Regions from separate parts of the Streptomyces sp. 840.1 genome, predicted to be linked through region 4. Evidence: riboswitches for the same ligand, from Rfam matches in the RefSeq annotation. Region 4 holds a riboswitch; each other region holds the start of a gene.
The links. Region 4 has a riboswitch for cyclic di-AMP ahead of EDD93_RS14885 (transglycosylase family protein). Riboswitches for the same ligand answer to the same signal wherever they lie in the genome.

Region 1: another riboswitch for cyclic di-AMP. It lies ahead of EDD93_RS30245 (LysM peptidoglycan-binding domain-containing protein); the one in region 4 lies ahead of EDD93_RS14885 (transglycosylase family protein).
Region 2: another riboswitch for cyclic di-AMP. It lies ahead of EDD93_RS29590 (C40 family peptidase); the one in region 4 lies ahead of EDD93_RS14885 (transglycosylase family protein).
Region 3: another riboswitch for cyclic di-AMP. It lies ahead of EDD93_RS05500 (NlpC/P60 family protein); the one in region 4 lies ahead of EDD93_RS14885 (transglycosylase family protein).

What each region holds. Positions count from the first base shown of each region.
Region 1 is NZ_RJUU01000002.1:908,855-913,036, reverse strand. Features, by position in the region: gene EDD93_RS30250 (FG-GAP repeat protein) at 1-867, opposite strand, end outside; gene EDD93_RS30245 (LysM peptidoglycan-binding domain-containing protein) at 1,063-1,980, opposite strand; cyclic di-AMP (ydaO/yuaA leader) riboswitch at 1,986-2,171, opposite strand; gene EDD93_RS30240 (FABP family protein) at 2,892-3,452, opposite strand; gene EDD93_RS30235 (DUF998 domain-containing protein) at 3,593-4,182, opposite strand, start outside.
Region 2 is NZ_RJUU01000002.1:716,932-721,113, reverse strand. Features, by position in the region: gene EDD93_RS29600 (ATP-dependent Clp protease proteolytic subunit) at 283-918, shown strand; gene EDD93_RS29595 (hypothetical protein) at 926-1,234, shown strand; cyclic di-AMP (ydaO/yuaA leader) riboswitch at 1,540-1,736, shown strand; gene EDD93_RS29590 (C40 family peptidase) at 1,740-2,213, shown strand; gene EDD93_RS29585 (LysE family translocator) at 2,248-2,910, opposite strand; gene EDD93_RS29580 (LysR family transcriptional regulator) at 2,983-3,927, shown strand; gene EDD93_RS29575 (ATP-binding protein) at 3,953-4,182, opposite strand, start outside.
Region 3 is NZ_RJUU01000001.1:1,222,059-1,226,240, reverse strand. Features, by position in the region: gene EDD93_RS05510 (carboxylesterase/lipase family protein) at 1-493, opposite strand, end outside; gene EDD93_RS05505 (TetR/AcrR family transcriptional regulator) at 612-1,385, shown strand; gene EDD93_RS05500 (NlpC/P60 family protein) at 1,455-2,648, opposite strand; cyclic di-AMP (ydaO/yuaA leader) riboswitch at 2,647-2,809, opposite strand; gene pcrA (DNA helicase PcrA) at 3,065-4,182, shown strand, end outside.
Region 4 is NZ_RJUU01000001.1:3,251,729-3,255,910, reverse strand. Features, by position in the region: gene eno (phosphopyruvate hydratase) at 14-1,294, opposite strand; gene EDD93_RS14885 (transglycosylase family protein) at 1,603-2,367, opposite strand; cyclic di-AMP (ydaO/yuaA leader) riboswitch at 2,372-2,543, opposite strand; gene EDD93_RS14880 (transglycosylase family protein) at 2,914-3,900, opposite strand; gene EDD93_RS14875 (cytochrome P450) at 4,006-4,182, opposite strand, start outside.

The sequences.
Region 1 (4,182 bases), on a different contig from region 4:
GTTGATGTCACCGGACGCGACGGCCGGGCCGCCACGCAGGTCCCGGTCGTAGCGCAGGCCCTGGACCTCGGCCAGGAAGAGCGCGGACCAGCCGTACCCCGGTTCGTCGCCCCCGGTGACTCCGGAGACGACGAGGTCGGCGAGGCCGTTGCCGTCGTAGTCGCCGGTGGTCATCGCCCCCGGCAGGATCGGGCGGCCCGGCGTGCCGGGGAGCCGCTGGTGGGAGAGGGGCGGCGGGGGTGCGGATGCCCGGCGCGCGGCCGCGTCGTACTGGTAGAGCGTGAGGTCGTCGTGGTCGGTCACGGCGAGCTGGTCGCCGGGGATGTCGGGGCTGAAGTGGGCCGCCGCGAGGGCGCCGGCGAACCTGGCACCGGCCGTGGGAGCGTCGGCCTGCAGCCAGTCGCCCGCCGCGCCCGTGAGCCCCTTCGCGGAGCCCCACAGCACGACGGCGCCGCCCGCGTCGGTCACCGGCTCGACGTCCTCACCGGGTACGCCGACGACCGCGTCGTCGTAGCCGTCCCCGTCGAGGTCGCCGGTGGCGAGGGCCCGGCCGAAGCCGTCGCCCGCCTCGGCGGCCCCCGGTACACCGGCGGTGTTCTGGCTGAGGACGGCCGCGCGGGCCGTTCCGGTGCCGGTGGGCGAGCCGTACTGCACGGTGACGTACCCCGCGCCCTTCTTCCCGCCGACGGTGCCGCCCGGCGCGCCGGTGAGCACGTCGTCGTAGCCGTCGCCGTCGAAATCGCTGTTGCGGTCGTTCGCGTGCGTTCCGCCGGGAGTACCGGCGTGGGCGGCGGGGGCAGCGATGCCGGCCACCGCCGTCAGGAGACAGGCGGCCGCGACAACGGCGGCCGAGCGGTTGGTGCGCACGAGCGGCTCCTCGGTTCAAGGATGACCGGGCGAGTCCGGGGGGACGCGGGGAAGGGCCCGTTGCCTTCCCCGCGTCCCGTTCGACCGCCTGTGGGCCGCAAGGGTTGTACGGCACGCGAAAGGGGTGGGAGGGAGCCACGTGGCTCCCTCCCACCCCTGCGCCCGGCTCCTCCCGAAGGTGGGGGCCGGGGTATGTCAGTAGGCGCCGAAGACGTTGTCGATCGAGCCGTAGGTGGCCGCGGCGTAGTTGCACGCGGCGGTGATGTTGGCGACCGGGTCGAGGATGTCCATCGACGTACCGGCCACGTGGTAGGCCTCGAAGGTGGGCTGGATCACCTGGAGCAGGCCCTTGGAGGGCGTGCCGGCGACCGCGTTCGAGTCCCAGTTGTTGACGATCTGCGGGTTGCCGGAGGACTCGCGGATGATGTTGCGGTGGATGCTGTCGTAGCTGCCGGGGATGCCGTGCTGGGCCATCACGGCCAGCGACTCCTTGATCCAGCCGTCGAGGTCGTCGGTGTACGCGGTCGCGCCCTGTGCGGGAGTGGTGGCCGCGGTCTCGGTGGCGACGGTCTCGGTGGCGGCGGTCTTCTCCGCCACAGGCGTGACCGTCCGCTGGGAACGGTCGGCGCGGTCGGCACTCTCGGACCGGTCGGACGACTGCGCGTCGGCCGCGGACTTTGCCTCGGACGCGGCCTTTGCCTTCGAATCGGCGGTCGGCGCGGCCTTGTGCGGGGCGGCTGCGGACTTGGCGCCAATGGTCAGCTTGAGGCCCGGGTGAATCAGATCGGGGTTTCCGCCGACCACACTCCGGTTGTCCTGGTAGAGCCGCTCCCAGCCACCGCTGAGGGAATGACCCCGGGCGATCTTGGAAAGCGAATCACCGGAGACCACGGAATAGGTGGCGGACTCGGCCTTGTGGGCAGCAATTCCCTTGGCAGCAAAGGCGGTCGAGGTCGCCGACTTTTCTGCGACGACCGGGTGCGCCGGTGCGGCAGAAGCGGACCCGGACATGATCAGGGGGAGCGCGAGAACGACTCCGCCCGTGCTCACGGCGATGAAACCGCGGGTCAGGGAGGTGGACTTGGAACGACGGTGGTTACCCATGATGGGCATGGCGCATTTCCTCTCCGCCGCCTGCGAGGTGAGCTGTCGGGTTCGGACTGGAGATGTCCGGCCGCACGTGATGGCGACTTAACCCCTAGCCGCTCCGGATACCGGACCGGCGGCAAACCTGGGTCCCCCGCTCCTGCCGTACGTGAGTGGTCGGGTTCCCGGACGGCGGCAGGATTCGGCGTTCCATCCGGATTGACGGTGACCGTAAGCGAAAAGCGTCGGGCGGAACAAGCCCTGAATTCTTGATCGCAATTGATTCGCAAGATCAATTCAAGGAAATGCTCAGAATCAGATCCCCGAAGCCAAGTCAACTTTCTTGGCACGACAGGGAACCGAAGCCGGACGCACCGCGTCACGGGCCGGGAAGGTGATGCTGACCACTGCGCCCGAAAAGGGTGATTTGCTCAATCTCCATACCCTTTGAGCCACAGAAAAGCGTCTTCGGTGGGCGATTAACGACGATTCCGATTAATCACTCAATCAGGACATTTCACTGGAGGTGACGACCCGCCACCCCGGCTCGGCGTCGCCTCTAATCCATCTCCACAGATGCATCTAAATAGATGCACTACGGTGTGGGGCATCGGCCGACGCTCCGGGCGCCGCCCGCCACTGCGACCGGGAGAACCTGATTTCCTCGACACCGACGGCGCCACGCTCCACTACGAGGTCCGCGGCTCCGGCCCGCCGCGCTCGGCAACCCCGGGGCAGCTCGCGCTGGTCGTGGCGCCCGACCCGGCCGCACCGTCAACGGCAACACCACGCATCCGCGGGCGTTCGCGGCCCGGCTGCGGAACGTGCCGTCCAGCGCATGAGCGCGGGCACGGCCGGCCGGGACGATGACGGGCGACCGCCGCCCCACACGACGGCGAACGGCAGACGGCAGACGGCAGACGGCAGATCCGACCCGGTCAAAGCGAGAGGTTCCGGCTCCCCTCGCGTCGCAGAAGCGCGGAAAGGTGGTGCTGGAGCGGCTGGCCGACAGCCGCGAGGTCGTGGACGAATTCGAGCGTGCCGTCGGCCGTCAGCGTGTAACGGCGGCGTGTGGCGCTGACCTCCTTGGCGGTGGGCGCGAGGGCGACCCGATGGGTGGCCAGGTCGGCCACGCCGTCCGCAGCACTGCCCGTCAGGATCTCCGCGACACCGGTGGGCTGAGTGATCAGCGCCTCCACACGCCCGTCCGGCTGCATCCGCCACCAGCCGCTCTCCCGCGCCGAGGGCCGCAGCGGGGCGTCGTCCGCGTCGAGCAGCCAGGCGCGCGCCTCGTAGTGGAGGAAGGGGCGCCCGTCATGACTGAACGTCACCTCCTGCGCGTACCGGAACTCCTGGGCGAGCGTCGGGTATTCACCGCGGCCCTGCCCGGTCCAGGTGCCCAGGAACCCGGTCAGTGGTGCGAGCAGCGCGTGCGGAGCAGGCGCGTCGTCCGGCCGGAACGCGTCGGGGTACGGGTACTGCCGGGCGGGGTCGGACATCTTGCGCGCTCCTGGATCGGTGACGGGGACGGGCGCCGCGCGAAGGCGACGGCGACGGTTGGCAGCCTAAGGGCTGTCCCGTGAATGATCTCCGGCTCGCGTGACACGCGGCCTCCCGCTGCCTGGATTTGCCCGCCTGCTCAGGTGTTCAGGATGCGCACGGCGAGCAGTAGCTGCCAGGCCCAGCCGATGGTCAGCGAGATGCGCTGAAGCAGTCCGCCGATGTCGACCCAGCGTTGCCGCTGATCGAACGCGGCACTGGCCAGGGCCATCGTCGCCACGAAGAGGACACCGCAGGCGATCGAGCAGACGGCCCAGCCGGGCGGGCCGGACGGGGCGTATACGAAGCAGGCGGCAGCGAGGGCCAGGAAGCCGATGGAGGAGAACAGGTCATGCAGAGCCCCCGCGCGGGTGTGACGCCGGAGCCGATCAGGCGTGCCGGGCGGGTAGCCGCTCACCGGATCCGTCCGGAAGGCGCCTGCTCCCAGCAGACCGACCGCCCACGCGCCGACCAGCAGGGCGCCCCACTCGAAGGGCCCGACACGCCACAGAGCCACAGCGAAGGCCAGCGACAGCCCGCCCGCGAAGAGGAAGTTGACGGTCTGTGCCCACCCGGCAGGGCCGAGGGTGAGCGAGCTGACGGGATGGCGGCGCGGTCTGTAGCCCACGCGGCCGGCGCCTTCCAGCAGGTACGCGACGGTGAAGAGAGGGCCGGCGGCCATTCCGCAGA
Region 2 (4,182 bases), on a different contig from region 4:
CCTGATTCGCCCGGGTGCGGCCGGGATTCGAGAGCGTCGTCCCTCACCGCCCCACCCCTCCCCCGGCTTCAGCGGGGCTGAGCAGCCTTTCATCAGAACCGCGTGGCGGATCCGCGGGATGTCCACGCTGGGCGAACAGCAACAACGGGCTCCGGCACTGGACTTCAGTGGATCACTGGGCCATGCTCCCATCAGAACGTTCTGTACGTCCTGTACGTTTTTTACGGACGCGCGCGGCGCCCTTCCCAGGCCCCCGCGCGCCCCGGAGGAGAGGTCTTCGCCATGTACCGCCCCGCCGCACGCCACGTACTGCCCGAGTTCACCGAGCGCACGTCCCAGGGGACCCGCACGCTGGACCCGTACTCCAAGCTGCTGGCCGAACGGGTCATCTTCCTGGGCACTCCGGTCGACGACATCGCGGCCAGTGACCTGGTCGCACAGTTCATGTACCTGGAGTACGACGCACCCGACCGGCCCATCCAGCTCTACATCAACTCGCCCGGCGGCTCGTTCGCGGCGATGACGGCGGTGTACGACACGATGGAGTACCTGACCTGCGAGGTGGAGACCTTCTGCCTCGGCCAGGCGGGTGCCGGCGCTGCCGTGCTGCTGGCCGCGGGAGCTCCCGGCCGCCGGCACGCGCTGCCCGGGGCGCGGGTCGTGGTGCAGCAGCCCGAACTCGCCGAGCCCGTGCAGGGACAGCCGTCCGACCTGGAGATCGAGGCGCGGGAACTGCTGCGGATGCGCGAGATGCTGACGGGCATGCTGGCCCGTCACACCGGCCGCCCCGCCGAGGAGATCACCGCCGACACCGATCGCGATCTCATCCTCGACGCCGAGGGCGCCAAGGCGTACGGACTGGTCGACCACATCGTGCAGAACCGCGGGCCCGCGGCGCTGCCGTCCGTCACGAGGTGAACCGCTGATGCAGCCACCGGATTTCCCGCCGCTGCCCGCCCTGACCCGCGCGGAGGGCGAGTTCATCGACCGCTATCTGGAGGTCGTCGACCAGCTGGGCCGGATCAACCCGGCCCGCGCGGACAGTACCTACGGCGCCTTGCGCGCCGCACAGGCGCTCGCCTCGCACGCGGTGGCGCTTCGGGACGCGCTCGCGCTGATGCACGAGCGGGGCGAGAGGCAGATCCACTCCGCCACGTTGACGCGGGCGTTACGGGTGCTGGACGGCGAGCGCCGCGCCGGGCGGCTCACCGTGCCACCCGACCCGCCGAGTTGATCAACTCCCCTGCGCCGACACGCCCGACGGGTGGATCAATTTCTCTCGCTCGTTCGGCGTAGGTGTTACCTCGCACGAGGGACAGGTCAACTTGCGCTTTCGAGGTGGACCATGGGTGAAATCTCCCGTTCCACCCCTGGTACCGCAACGGCTGGAGAAGTGCGGCGACTCCCCAGAAGACCCCCTGTCCACCCGAACGGGTCAGCCGTGACGAGCCTCACATATCACCGTTTCACCTCGGAAATCCGGCGTTCGGTGAGTCAAGATCCCTGGGACGACAAGCCCCCGCCACCGCGGCGGGGCGGTCCGGGCGGACGCCGAGTCCTGCCGCTGTCCGGATGCCTGGTCGACAGGAGTGGATCGGCAGGAGTGGAGGACCCAAGCACAACGGGCCGACCGGACTTCCGGTCGTCCCTCGGGGTGAAGCCGCCTTGTGCGGCCGGGCGACTTCGCCGGCCCGAACCCGACAGGTCATCCTTCACAGGCGGCTGACGAAGGGTTGCGCATGACTGCGCAGGTTCATGTCCCGTCTCTCCTCGCTCGGGCCACGACGGCCTCGATCATGACGCTCGCCGCCGTCGGCGGCACGCTGTTCGTCCCCGGCGCCGTGACCGACGCCCAGGCCGCGACTCATTCGATGAAGGCGCTCAACATCGCCGCGTCGAAGAAGGGATCGCCCTACCGGTGGGGCGCCACCGGACCCAGCCGTTTCGACTGCTCCGGGCTGACGCTCTACTCGTTCAAGAAGGCGGGCAAGAAGCTCCCGCGCACGGCCCAGCAGCAGTACAACAAGACCCGCCACATCTCGGCGTCGAAGCGGCAACGCGGCGATCTGGTCTTCTTCCATTCGGGCCGCAGCATCTTCCACGTGGGCATCTACGCGGGCAGCGGCAAGATCTGGCACTCGCCGAAGACCGGCGCCGTGGTGCGGCTGGAGAAGATCTGGACCAGGAGCGTCTACTACGGCCGGGTCGGCTGACTCCACCGCTCCCCCACCGGACGGACGTCTCCCGTCAGTGCAGCAGGGTGCCGGTCACCAGCACCGCCCCCAGCACGGTGAGTGCCGCGCCGCTGCCGCCCTCGATCGCGCGGGCGGTTCGCGGCCGGCGCAGCCACCGGCCCAGCCGGTCCACCAGGAGCGCCACGGCCGGGAACCAGATCAGGGCCAGCAGCACGACGATCGCGGCGAGCAGCACCGTCCTGGGCAGCGGGGCGGCCCCGGCCGGGACGAACTGCGGAAGCAGGCTGAGGAAGAGCACCGGCGCCTTGGGGTTCAGCGCGTTGGTCAGGAAGCCCTGGCGCAGTGCGCGCCGGGTCCCGACGGCGGCCTCCGCGCTCGCCATGCCGTCGGGGTGGTCCGTCGTGGTCCCGGTGCCGTTCGTCGGCCCCTTTCGGTGCCGGGCCGAGCGCAGCGCGCTGATGCCCAGGTAGAGGACGTACGCCCCGCCCAGGAGTTGCACCGTGCGGAACAGCACCGGCACCGCCACCAGCACGGCGGCCAGCCCGGCCACGGCGAGCGCGGTGTGGACGAGCAGCCCCCCGGCCACGCCGAGCGCGGTCGCCACCCCCGCCGACCGTGAGGCCAGAGCGTTGCGTACGACGACGGTGAAATCCGCTCCGGGCAGCGCGACCATGGCGGCGGCGACTCCGAGGAAGGCGGTCAGCTGGGCATCCATGGCTCCACCCTGGACCCGAACAGCCTTTAGCATGTACTTGCAATCTTGTGGGTCTGCCAAAAGGAATGCTTAATGTACGACCCGACACGGCTGGCGGCGCTGGTGGCGGTCGCCGAGGCCGGTTCGATCACCCGGGCCGCCGCCCGCCTCGGCTACACCGCCCCCGCGCTCTCCCAGCAGCTCGCCAAGCTGGAGCGGGAGGCCGGTGCCGCGCTGCTGGTGCGGCACCACCGGGGCGCCCGGCTGACCGCTGCGGGCGAGCTGCTCGCCGGCCGGGCCCGGCGGGTCCTGGACGAGATGGACCAGGCGCGCCACGAGCTCGCGCGACTGGCCGGGCTCTCCGGCGGGCGCCTGCGGGTCGGCACCTTCACCACGGCCGGCATCCATCTGCTGCCTCCCGTGCTGAGCGCCTTCCGCCGGGCGCACCCGGACGTGGAGCTGATCGTCACGGAGTACGAGCCGCCGGGCGGGGTGGCGGCCGTGGCCGGGGGCGAGGTCGACCTCGCGCTGACGCACGCGTACGAACCGGCCGCCACGGCGCCGCTCCCCTCGGGGCTCAGCGCCGAGCCGCTGCTGGTCGAGGAGCTGGTGCTGATCACCGCGGTCGGTCAGGTGCTGGCCGATGGCAGCGGGCGGCTCCCGGTGACGGACCTGGCGGGCCGGCCGCTGATCAGCAGCGCCCCCACCCATCCGCCTCGGCGCGGGGTGGAGAACGCGCTGGCCGAGGCGGGCGCACTGCCCGCGGTGGTCTGCGAGTCGCCCGGCTACGCCCTGGTGTGCGCACTGGTCAGCGCGGGCATCGGGATCGCGGTGGTGCCGGAGATGGTCGCGGCCATGTCCCCGACGCCGTTGTCGGTGCGGAGGCTGGAGCCGGCGGCGTTCCGGCGGACCATTTCGGTGGTGCACCGCGGTGACCGGTCGAGCGCGGCGGCGGCGACCCTTCGGGCCCTGCTGCGGAGCGGGTTCGGCCGGGCCGCCGCCGCACCCCCGGGGAACCGGGCCGCCGCATCCCAGTGACCCGGGGCGACCTGCTGCGGGCCGGTCAGGTCTGGACGGGGACGCTCCAGGGGAGCGCGATCCAGACGGTCTTGCCGCCGTCGGCGGTGGGTGTGACGGTCAGCCGGCCACCGTACTCCTTGGCCAGCGAGCGGATGATCACCATGCCGCGCCCGTTGTCCTGCTGAACGGCGGCAGGCAGTCGCTGGGGCCAGCGGGGGTGACTGTCCGTCACTCCGAGGTGCAGTTGCTCCTCGCGCTCCAGGCGGAGATCGA
Region 3 (4,182 bases), 2.0 Mb from region 4:
GGCTCCCGGCGCCGTTGATGTAGCCGTTGCCGTGGATCCACACCATCACCGGCAGCGCGCGGGCGCTGCCGCGCAGCGGTGTGGTGACGTTCAGATAGAGGCAGTCCTCGCTGAGGCTCTGCCGGTCGATGAGCCCGCCCGCCTGTGCGCACCGGCTGCCGGGTTCGGTCGCGCTCCGCACGCCCGGCCAGGACGCGGCCGGCCGGGGTGAGGCCCAGCGCAGCCGGCCGACCGGCGGGGCGGCGTAGGGGATGCCCTGGAACATCCGGGTGTCCCTGCCGAGGCGGCCCTCGACCGAGCCGGTGTCCGTCCTGACCACGGTGGCGGGCCCGCCACGGCCGTTCCCGGCGCGATGTGCGGCCTGCGTGCTTCCGGCCGCGCCGCTGATCATGGCGGAGCAGAGCAGAACGGTCAGCAGGGCCCGTAAGCGCGGCCGCACCGCGACCTGCGGTCCGCGCTGCCCCGGCGAGGGGGTCCGGCGTAGAGGATTCACAGCAGTTCACTTCCTCGAACAGTTCGTGTGGGGTCCACACTAATATAAAGTGTGAGGCACGCACGAAGTCAATGCCCCTGCGGACGGGGACATTGCGGAGGGGCATGGTGGACGGGACATGGAGATGAGCTCGATGCCGGCGGGTGACGACGATCGGCTGCCGCCCGGCCTCGCCCTGGCATGGGGGCTGCCCGTGAAGACGGGGCGGCTGGGCCGGAAGCCCTCGCAGAGCGTCGAGGGAATCGTCGAGGCGGCTGTCGGGCTGGCCGACGCGGAGGGCTTCGCGGCCCTGTCCATGCCGAACGTCGCGAGGCGGGTGGGGCTCACCGCCAACGCGGTCTACCGGTACGTCAGCTCACGGGACGAACTGCTGGTGCTCGCCGCCGAGGCGGCCTGGGGCCCGGCGCCGGAGCTGGAGACCGGTACGGAGCGGTGGCGGGCCGCGGCCACCACCTGGACCAGGGCGATGATCGAGCGGTGCGACACCCACCCCTGGCTGCCGGACCTGCCCACCCGGGGGGCGCCCGCGACCCCGAACCTGCTGCGCTGGACGGAGGTGCTGCTGGCGGCGCTCACCGGTGCCGGTCTGAGCGCCGCCGAATCACTGGGGTGCGCGCTGCTGCTCGACGGCTACGCGCGGCGCATCGCCAGTGCCCGCCGTGATGTGCGCGACAGCAGCGCGGCCCCGGTCCGGTCCGCCGCCGTGGCGCGGTTCCTGCGCCCGCTCCTGCACGAGCACGGATATCCGATTCTGGCGTCCATGATGTCGCGCGACGAATACGACGACGACATCGGCGACGACGACGTCGACTTCGGCCTGACCCGGATCCTGGACGGAATCGAGGTCCTGATCGCCCGACGGACGGGAGAGCCGCCGCCGACGACGAGCTGACGCCGGGCCGACGGCGAACCGACGGCGGACCCTGATCCGAACGAGAGGCCCTGATCCGGACGGAAGACCCTAGCCGGGGCGCACGCTCCCGTAGATCGGCATGTAGTAGATCGACTCCTCGCGCACGTTGGCCCCCGGCTTCGGCGCGTGGATCATCATGCCGTCGCCCTTGTAGATGCCGACGTGGCTGATGTCGTCGTAGAAGAAGACCAGGTCCCCGGGCTGCAGATCGTCCGTGGCGATCCGGGTGCCGACGTTCACCTGGTCCCAGGTGGTCCGCGGAATGGTGACGCCCGCAGCCTTCCAGGCCGCCTGGGTCAGCCCCGAGCAGTCGTACGAGGACGGGCCGGTCGCCCCCCAGACGTAGGGCTTGCCGAGCTGGGCCCTGGCGAACGCGAGGACCTTCTCGGCCTTCGTCGAGGCGCTGCTGTCCGAACCCGAACCCGAACCCGAACCCGAACCCGAACCGGTGCCGGTGCCCGTGCCCGAGCCCGTTCCGGTGTCCGAGCCGGTGCCGCTTCCCGCCTCCTTGGCCTTGCGGTCGGCCTCGGCCTTCGCGGCGGCCTGCTTCTTCGCCAGCTCCGCCGCCTTGCGCTTGGCCTCGGCCTTCTTCTTCTGCTCCAGCTCGGCCAGCCGCGCCTTCTCCTCGGCGGTCAGCTTCGACAGCAGCGTGCGCGCCTCGGTCAGCTTCGTCTGCACGTTCTGCTTGCTGGTGCGCAGCTTCGTCTGCGTCGCGGTGAGCGTCTCCAGGCTCGTCACCGCCTCGGCACGCTTCTTCGACGCCTCGGCCTGCTTCGTACGGAAGTCCGTGACGGCCTGCTGCTGGTTCGAGGCCATCCGGTCCATGAGATGGGTCTGGTCGAAGAACGACTGCGGGTCGTTGGCCAGGAAGAAGGTGGCGGTCGGCGCGAGCGCCCCGTCGCGGTACTGGGCGGCCGCGTAGTTGCCGAGGGTGCGGCGGGCGTCGTTCAGCTTGTCGGCGCGCTCGGCGATGTCGTCCAGCAGCGTGTCCACCTTGGTGCGCTGCTCGGCGGACGCCTCTTTCGCCTCGTCGTAGTGCTGGGTGGCGGTGCCCGCCTCCCGGTACAGGGCGTCGACCTTCTTCTGGACGTCCTCGATGCCGGGCTTCGGGGCCGGGGCCGCGAGCGCGCTCTGTGTGGACAGCAGGGTCACCGAGGCGAGTGCGGCCGTCGTGAACCCGATGGCGGGGACGCTGCTGCGCACCCGGGGGCGCGGTTTGCGATGCGATGCCAAGGCCGGCATCTCCTTCCGTGGACCGCCTACCGGGTTAGCTGTCGGGTTCGGGCGGAACGGAAGGCTGCCCTACGGTCCTATGGGGGTTTCGGACCGATTCACCCCGGTGCTGCGTGTGGGTCCCCGGTTCCGGACCCCTGGAGGCAGCCCGGATTCGGCGTGGACGCCCGCTCGGCGTGGTTCGCCTCTGGGGGTACGGGCCGTCCGAACGAGCACGCTAGCCAACTCATGGTGCCGCTGTGAAGGTTGATGTTCGATATGCCCGATACGTTTCCGTGACCTTATGGAAGCCGTAAGGTTCGGCCCGGCGCGGCGCGCGAGTTCCCTACGCAGGGTGGACCGGGCATCGCGGTGTGTGGCCCCGGACGGTGTGTTTTCCCATGCGGCTCCGGGGTGTCAGTGCGGCCGCCTAGACTCGGACAGCGATGAGCAGCCTCTTTGACGACAGTTTCCTGGCCGGCCTCCAGCACACGGAGGAAGGGCCCCCGCCGCCCCCCGAGGACTCCGCACCCGAAGCGGTGCCGGAGGACCTCTTCTCAGGCGTGTTCGACGGGCCCCCGCCGCCCCGCGACGCGTACTACCGGGACGGCGCCCACCGCCCGGTCATCGATGCCGCCGCGCTGCTCGACGGGCTGAACACCGAGCAGTGTGCCGCCGTCGTGCACGCGGGCTCCCCGCTGCTCATCGTCGCCGGGGCCGGTTCCGGCAAGACCCGGGTGCTGACCCACCGCATCGCCCACCTGCTGGCCGAGCGCGGCGTGCACCCCGGCCAGATCCTGGCGATCACCTTCACCAACAAGGCCGCGGGCGAGATGAAGGAGCGCGTCGAGCAGCTCGTCGGCCCCCGCGCCAACGCCATGTGGGTCATGACCTTCCACAGCGCGTGCGTACGGATCCTGCGCCGCGAGTCGAAGAAGCTCGGCTTCACCTCCTCGTTCTCGATCTACGACGCCGCGGACTCCAAGCGGCTGATGGCCCTGGTCTGCCGCGATCTCGACCTCGACCCGAAGCGCTTCCCGCCGAAGTCGTTCACGGCGAAGGTGTCGAACCTGAAGAACGAGCTGATAGACGAGGAGACCTTCGCCGGCCAGGCGACGGACGGTTTCGAGAAGACCCTCGCCCAGGCCTACGCGATGTACCAGTCCCGGCTGCGCGAGGCCAACGCGCTGGACTTCGACGACATCATCATGACGACGGTGCACCTGCTCCAGGCCTTCCCCGACGTCGCCGAGCACTACCGCCGCCGCTTCCGGCACGTCCTGGTCGACGAGTACCAGGACACCAACCACGCCCAGTACACGCTCGTACGGGAGCTGGTCGGACCGGCCGGTGCCGCCGACGCACCCGGCGAGCTGTGCGTCGTGGGTGACGCCGACCAGTCGATCTACGCCTTCCGCGGCGCGACGATCCGCAACATCCTCCAGTTCGAGGAGGACTACCCGGACGCGACCACGATCCTGCTGGAGCAGAACTACCGCTCCACCCAGACGATCCTGTCCGCGGCCAACGCCGTCATCGAGCGCAACGAGAGCCGCCGCCCGAA
Region 4 (4,182 bases):
CCGGTCGGGCTTGTCAGCCCTTGAACCGCGGGAACGCCGAGCGGCCCGCGTACACCGCGGCGTCGTCGAGGATCTCCTCGATGCGCAGCAGCTGGTTGTACTTGGCGACACGGTCCGAGCGGGCCGGGGCGCCGGTCTTGATCTGGCCGCAGTTCACGGCGACCGCGAGGTCGGCGATGGTGACGTCCTCGGTCTCGCCGGAGCGGTGGGACATCATGCACTTGAAGCCGTTGCGCTGGGCCAGCTCGACGGCGTCCAGGGTCTCGGTCAGCGAACCGATCTGGTTGACCTTGACGAGCAGGGCGTTGGCCGAGCCCTCCTCGATGCCCCGGGCCAGGCGCTCCGGGTTGGTGACGAAGAGGTCGTCGCCGACGATCTGCACCTTGGCGCCGATCTTGTCGGTGATGACCTTCCAGCCGGCCCAGTCGTCCTCGTACAGCGGGTCCTCGATGGAGACCAGCGGGTACGCGGAGACGAGCTCCTCGTAGTACTCGGTCATCTCGGCGGCCGAGCGGGACTTGCCCTCGAACTCGTACGTGCCGTCCTTGTAGAACTCGGACGCGGCGACGTCGAGCGCGAGCGCGATGTCCTTGCCGGGGGCGTAACCGGCTTCCTTGATCGCCTCGACGATGAGGTCGAGCGCGGCGCGGTTGGACTCCAGGTTCGGCGCGAAGCCGCCCTCGTCACCGAGTCCGGTGGACAGGCCCTTGGTCTTCAGGACCTTCTTCAGGGTGTGGTAGACCTCGGCGCCCCAGCGCAGGGCCTCGGAGAAGGACTCCGCGCCGATCGGGGCGATCATGAACTCCTGGATGTCCACGTTGGAGTCGGCGTGCGACCCACCGTTGAGGATGTTCATCATCGGGACGGGCAGCAGGTGCGCGTTCGGGCCACCGAGGTAGCGGAACAGCGGCAGGTCCGAGGCCTCGGACGCGGCGTGGGCGACGGCGAGCGAGACGCCGAGGATGGCGTTGGCGCCGAGCGAGCCCTTGTTCTCGGTGGCGTCCAGGTCGAACATGGCCTGGTCGATCAGCCGCTGCTCGGTCGCGTCGTAGCCGACGAGCTCCGGGCCGATCTGCTCGATCACGGCGAGGACCGCCTTCTCGACGCCCTTCCCGTGGTAGCGGTTGGGGTCACCGTCGCGAAGCTCAATGGCCTCGAACGCACCGGTGGAGGCTCCGGACGGAACGGCAGCACGACCCGTGCTGCCGTCGTCGAGGCCAACCTCGACCTCGACCGTGGGGTTGCCCCGGGAGTCGAGGATTTCCCGGGCTACGACGACGTCGATGGACGGCACGAGGCATCTCCTTCTGGGATATGACGCTGGTTGTGCAGGGTCACTTTGGCCTTGCGACAAGAGCCTAACCGGCCCGGCCGTCTCAGTCGGCCGCCCGCCCGTCCCCTGGGACGAAAAAGGACCCAAGAGCGGTCATAGCGGGGCGAACAGCCAGAAATTTACTGACCAGTAACTACAACAGTTGAACAATCGGCCCGGAGATTCCCGGGCCGCCGAGCCCGCGGACCGGCGACCGACGGACCCCGGCCCGGCACGCGTGGAGGGGAAGACGCGGGCCGGGCCGGGCGATCGGCGAGGAGAGTGCCGAACTACTTCACCAGGTGCAGCTGCTGACCCGGGAAGATCATGTCGGCGTCCTTGACGATGTCCTTGTTCAGCTTGAACAGCTGCTCCCAGCCGCCCTTGACGTCGTGGTCGGCCGCGATCTTGCTCAGCGAGTCGCCGGTGACGACCTTGTACTCGCCGTCACCCTTCTTGACCTTCTCGCCGGTCGGGGTGGTCACGGTCTTCTTCTGCTCGGCCTTGGGGGCGGTCGAGCGCTCCGAGCGGTTGGTGGCCGGGGCCTCGGTGCGCTCGGCCTTCTTCGGCTCGGCCTGCTGGGCCGGGGCGGACTCCTGCTTGGGAGCGGACTCCTGCTTGGGGGCGGACTCCTGCTTGGGGGCGGCGGAGCCGGTGTCGACGCCCGGGTCCACACCGTCGTTGCTCAGGTTGCCGGCACCGGCGCAGGACCAGGCGCCCGGTCCCTGCATGTCGAGGAGCTTCTCGGCCACGGCGATCTGCTGGGACTTGCTGGCGAGGTCGGCGCGGGCCGCGTACTGCGTACCGCCGGCGGCGGCCCAGCTGGACTGCGAGAACTGCAGACCGCCGTAGTAGCCGTTGCCGGTGTTGATGGACCAGTTGCCGCCGGACTCGCACTGGGCGACCGCGTCCCACGTGGAGACGGAGGCGGCGGAGGCGCCGGTGGCACCCATCAGGGGCACGGCGATGGCGGCACCGGTCACACCGGCGAGGGTGGCGATACGGACGGCCTTGGACGGGCGGCGGTGCTTGTTGCCCTTGCTGTTAAGCAGCATCGAGACTTCTCCTCACCGACGCCTGCGAGGTGAGCTGTCGGGTTCGGGCCAAGTGAGTTGCCCGGTCGCGCGTCCTAGCGCACGACTTAACCCCAAGCCGGTCCTGATCCGTCCTGCGACGATCGGGCCCGGCACTTACCTGGGTCCCCCGCTCCTGCCTACGGCGCTTTACGCGTCTGTTCCCTTCGACCGACGGCAGGATTCGGCGTGACGGTCGACGGGGCCCGCGGTGCGAGCGGTTCTGACCGTAAACACACGCAACCCCTACATTCAAAGAAGGACATACCGGATAAACAGCCCTTCCTTGCATCGGATAAACGCCTGTTTGCGCAGGTCGGAACGGATGCGGAGGGAGCTCACGGACAAGACGCGCCAGTTCACGCAAAGAGACCCATGTCTCACTTAGTTCAAAGTGGGACATAGGCCTCTTAAGTACCCCGGATCCGAGGTGTTTTCAGCTGTTGATCAGACCGTTCCCACGGTCGTTTCCGCGACGGCTCCCAGGGCGGCCCTGACTGGGCCTCAGCCGGTCGCCCCCAGCCGCTTTCAGCCGGTCTTCACGCCGAGGTCGAGGTGCTGACCGGGCAGGATGAGGTCCGGGTCGGAGCCGACGGCCGCCTTGTTGGCCTCGTACAGCCCGGTCCAGCCGCCGGGCAGCTCCTGCGCGTCGGCGATCGCCCAGAGGTTGTCGCCGGGCCGGACGGTGTAGGTGCCGTCGGCGGCAGGCGCACCCTCGGCGCGCCCGGCACCCTCGCCGCGCGAGGCGTGCCGCCCCGAGTCCCGCCCGTCGCCGGTCCGCTCCGGGGCCGGGGCGCCGCGGTGCTTGCCGCCCGCCTCGGCGTCCGGGGAGGCCTCGTCCCGGCCGTCTGCGGGGCCGGTCGCGCCGGAGGAGCCGGAGGAGCCGGAAGCCGGAGGCGTGGCGTCCGGGGAGGCCGAGGCGTCCGGCTTGCGGTCCTTGCTGCCGGCCGGGTCGGCCGTGGTGTCGTCCGACGGGGCCTTCGTCCTGTCCTCGGCCGCGTCGTCCGACGGGTCGGCGCTCTTCGACGGGTCAGCACTCTTCGACGGGTCGGCACTCGCGGACGGGTCCGCGCTCTTTGACGGGTCGGCGGCCGGGGTGGCGGCCGGATCGACGCCCGGGTCGACGCCCGGCATGGATCCGTCCGCGGCGAGGCCGGAGAGGACGGCGCAGCTGGGCCACGCCTTCGGCCCCTGGTCGTCCAGCACCTTCTCCGCCACGGCGATCTGCTGCGAGCGGCTGGCGAGGTCCGCGCGCGGGGCGTACGCATCGCCGCCGTAGGACTTCCAGACCTCCTGCGAGAACTGCAGGCCGCCGTAGAAACCGTTGCCGAGGTCGGCACTCCACATGCCGCCGCTCTCGCACTCCGCGACCCGGTCCCAGGTCGAGGCGTCGGCGGCGTGCGCACCTGCCGCACCGAGCAGCGGGATGGCGATGGCCGATCCGGTCACGCCTGCGGCGACGATGATCGCGGGTGCCTGCCGAGGGCGACGGTGTCTGCCGTTCGCGGAGCCCATGGGAATGCCTTCCGTGTGACTGACAAGTGACTGGTGAGTCGAACGGTGAACCTAGCGGGACTCGAACGTGTGTCACAAGTCGATGCAGCGGAGATCACGCGAAAGTCACAATGTTGACAGAGTGTCACCTTCACCGGCGACGGCCCCGGGGGTGAACTCCACCGGGAGCGTGCGCAGTCCACGCATGATGAGCCCGCCACGCCAGCGCAAATCGGCAGCTTCCCCCGCAAGTCGCAGGTCCGGAAGGCGTTTCAACAGCGTGGCCAGCGCGGCCTGTCCCTC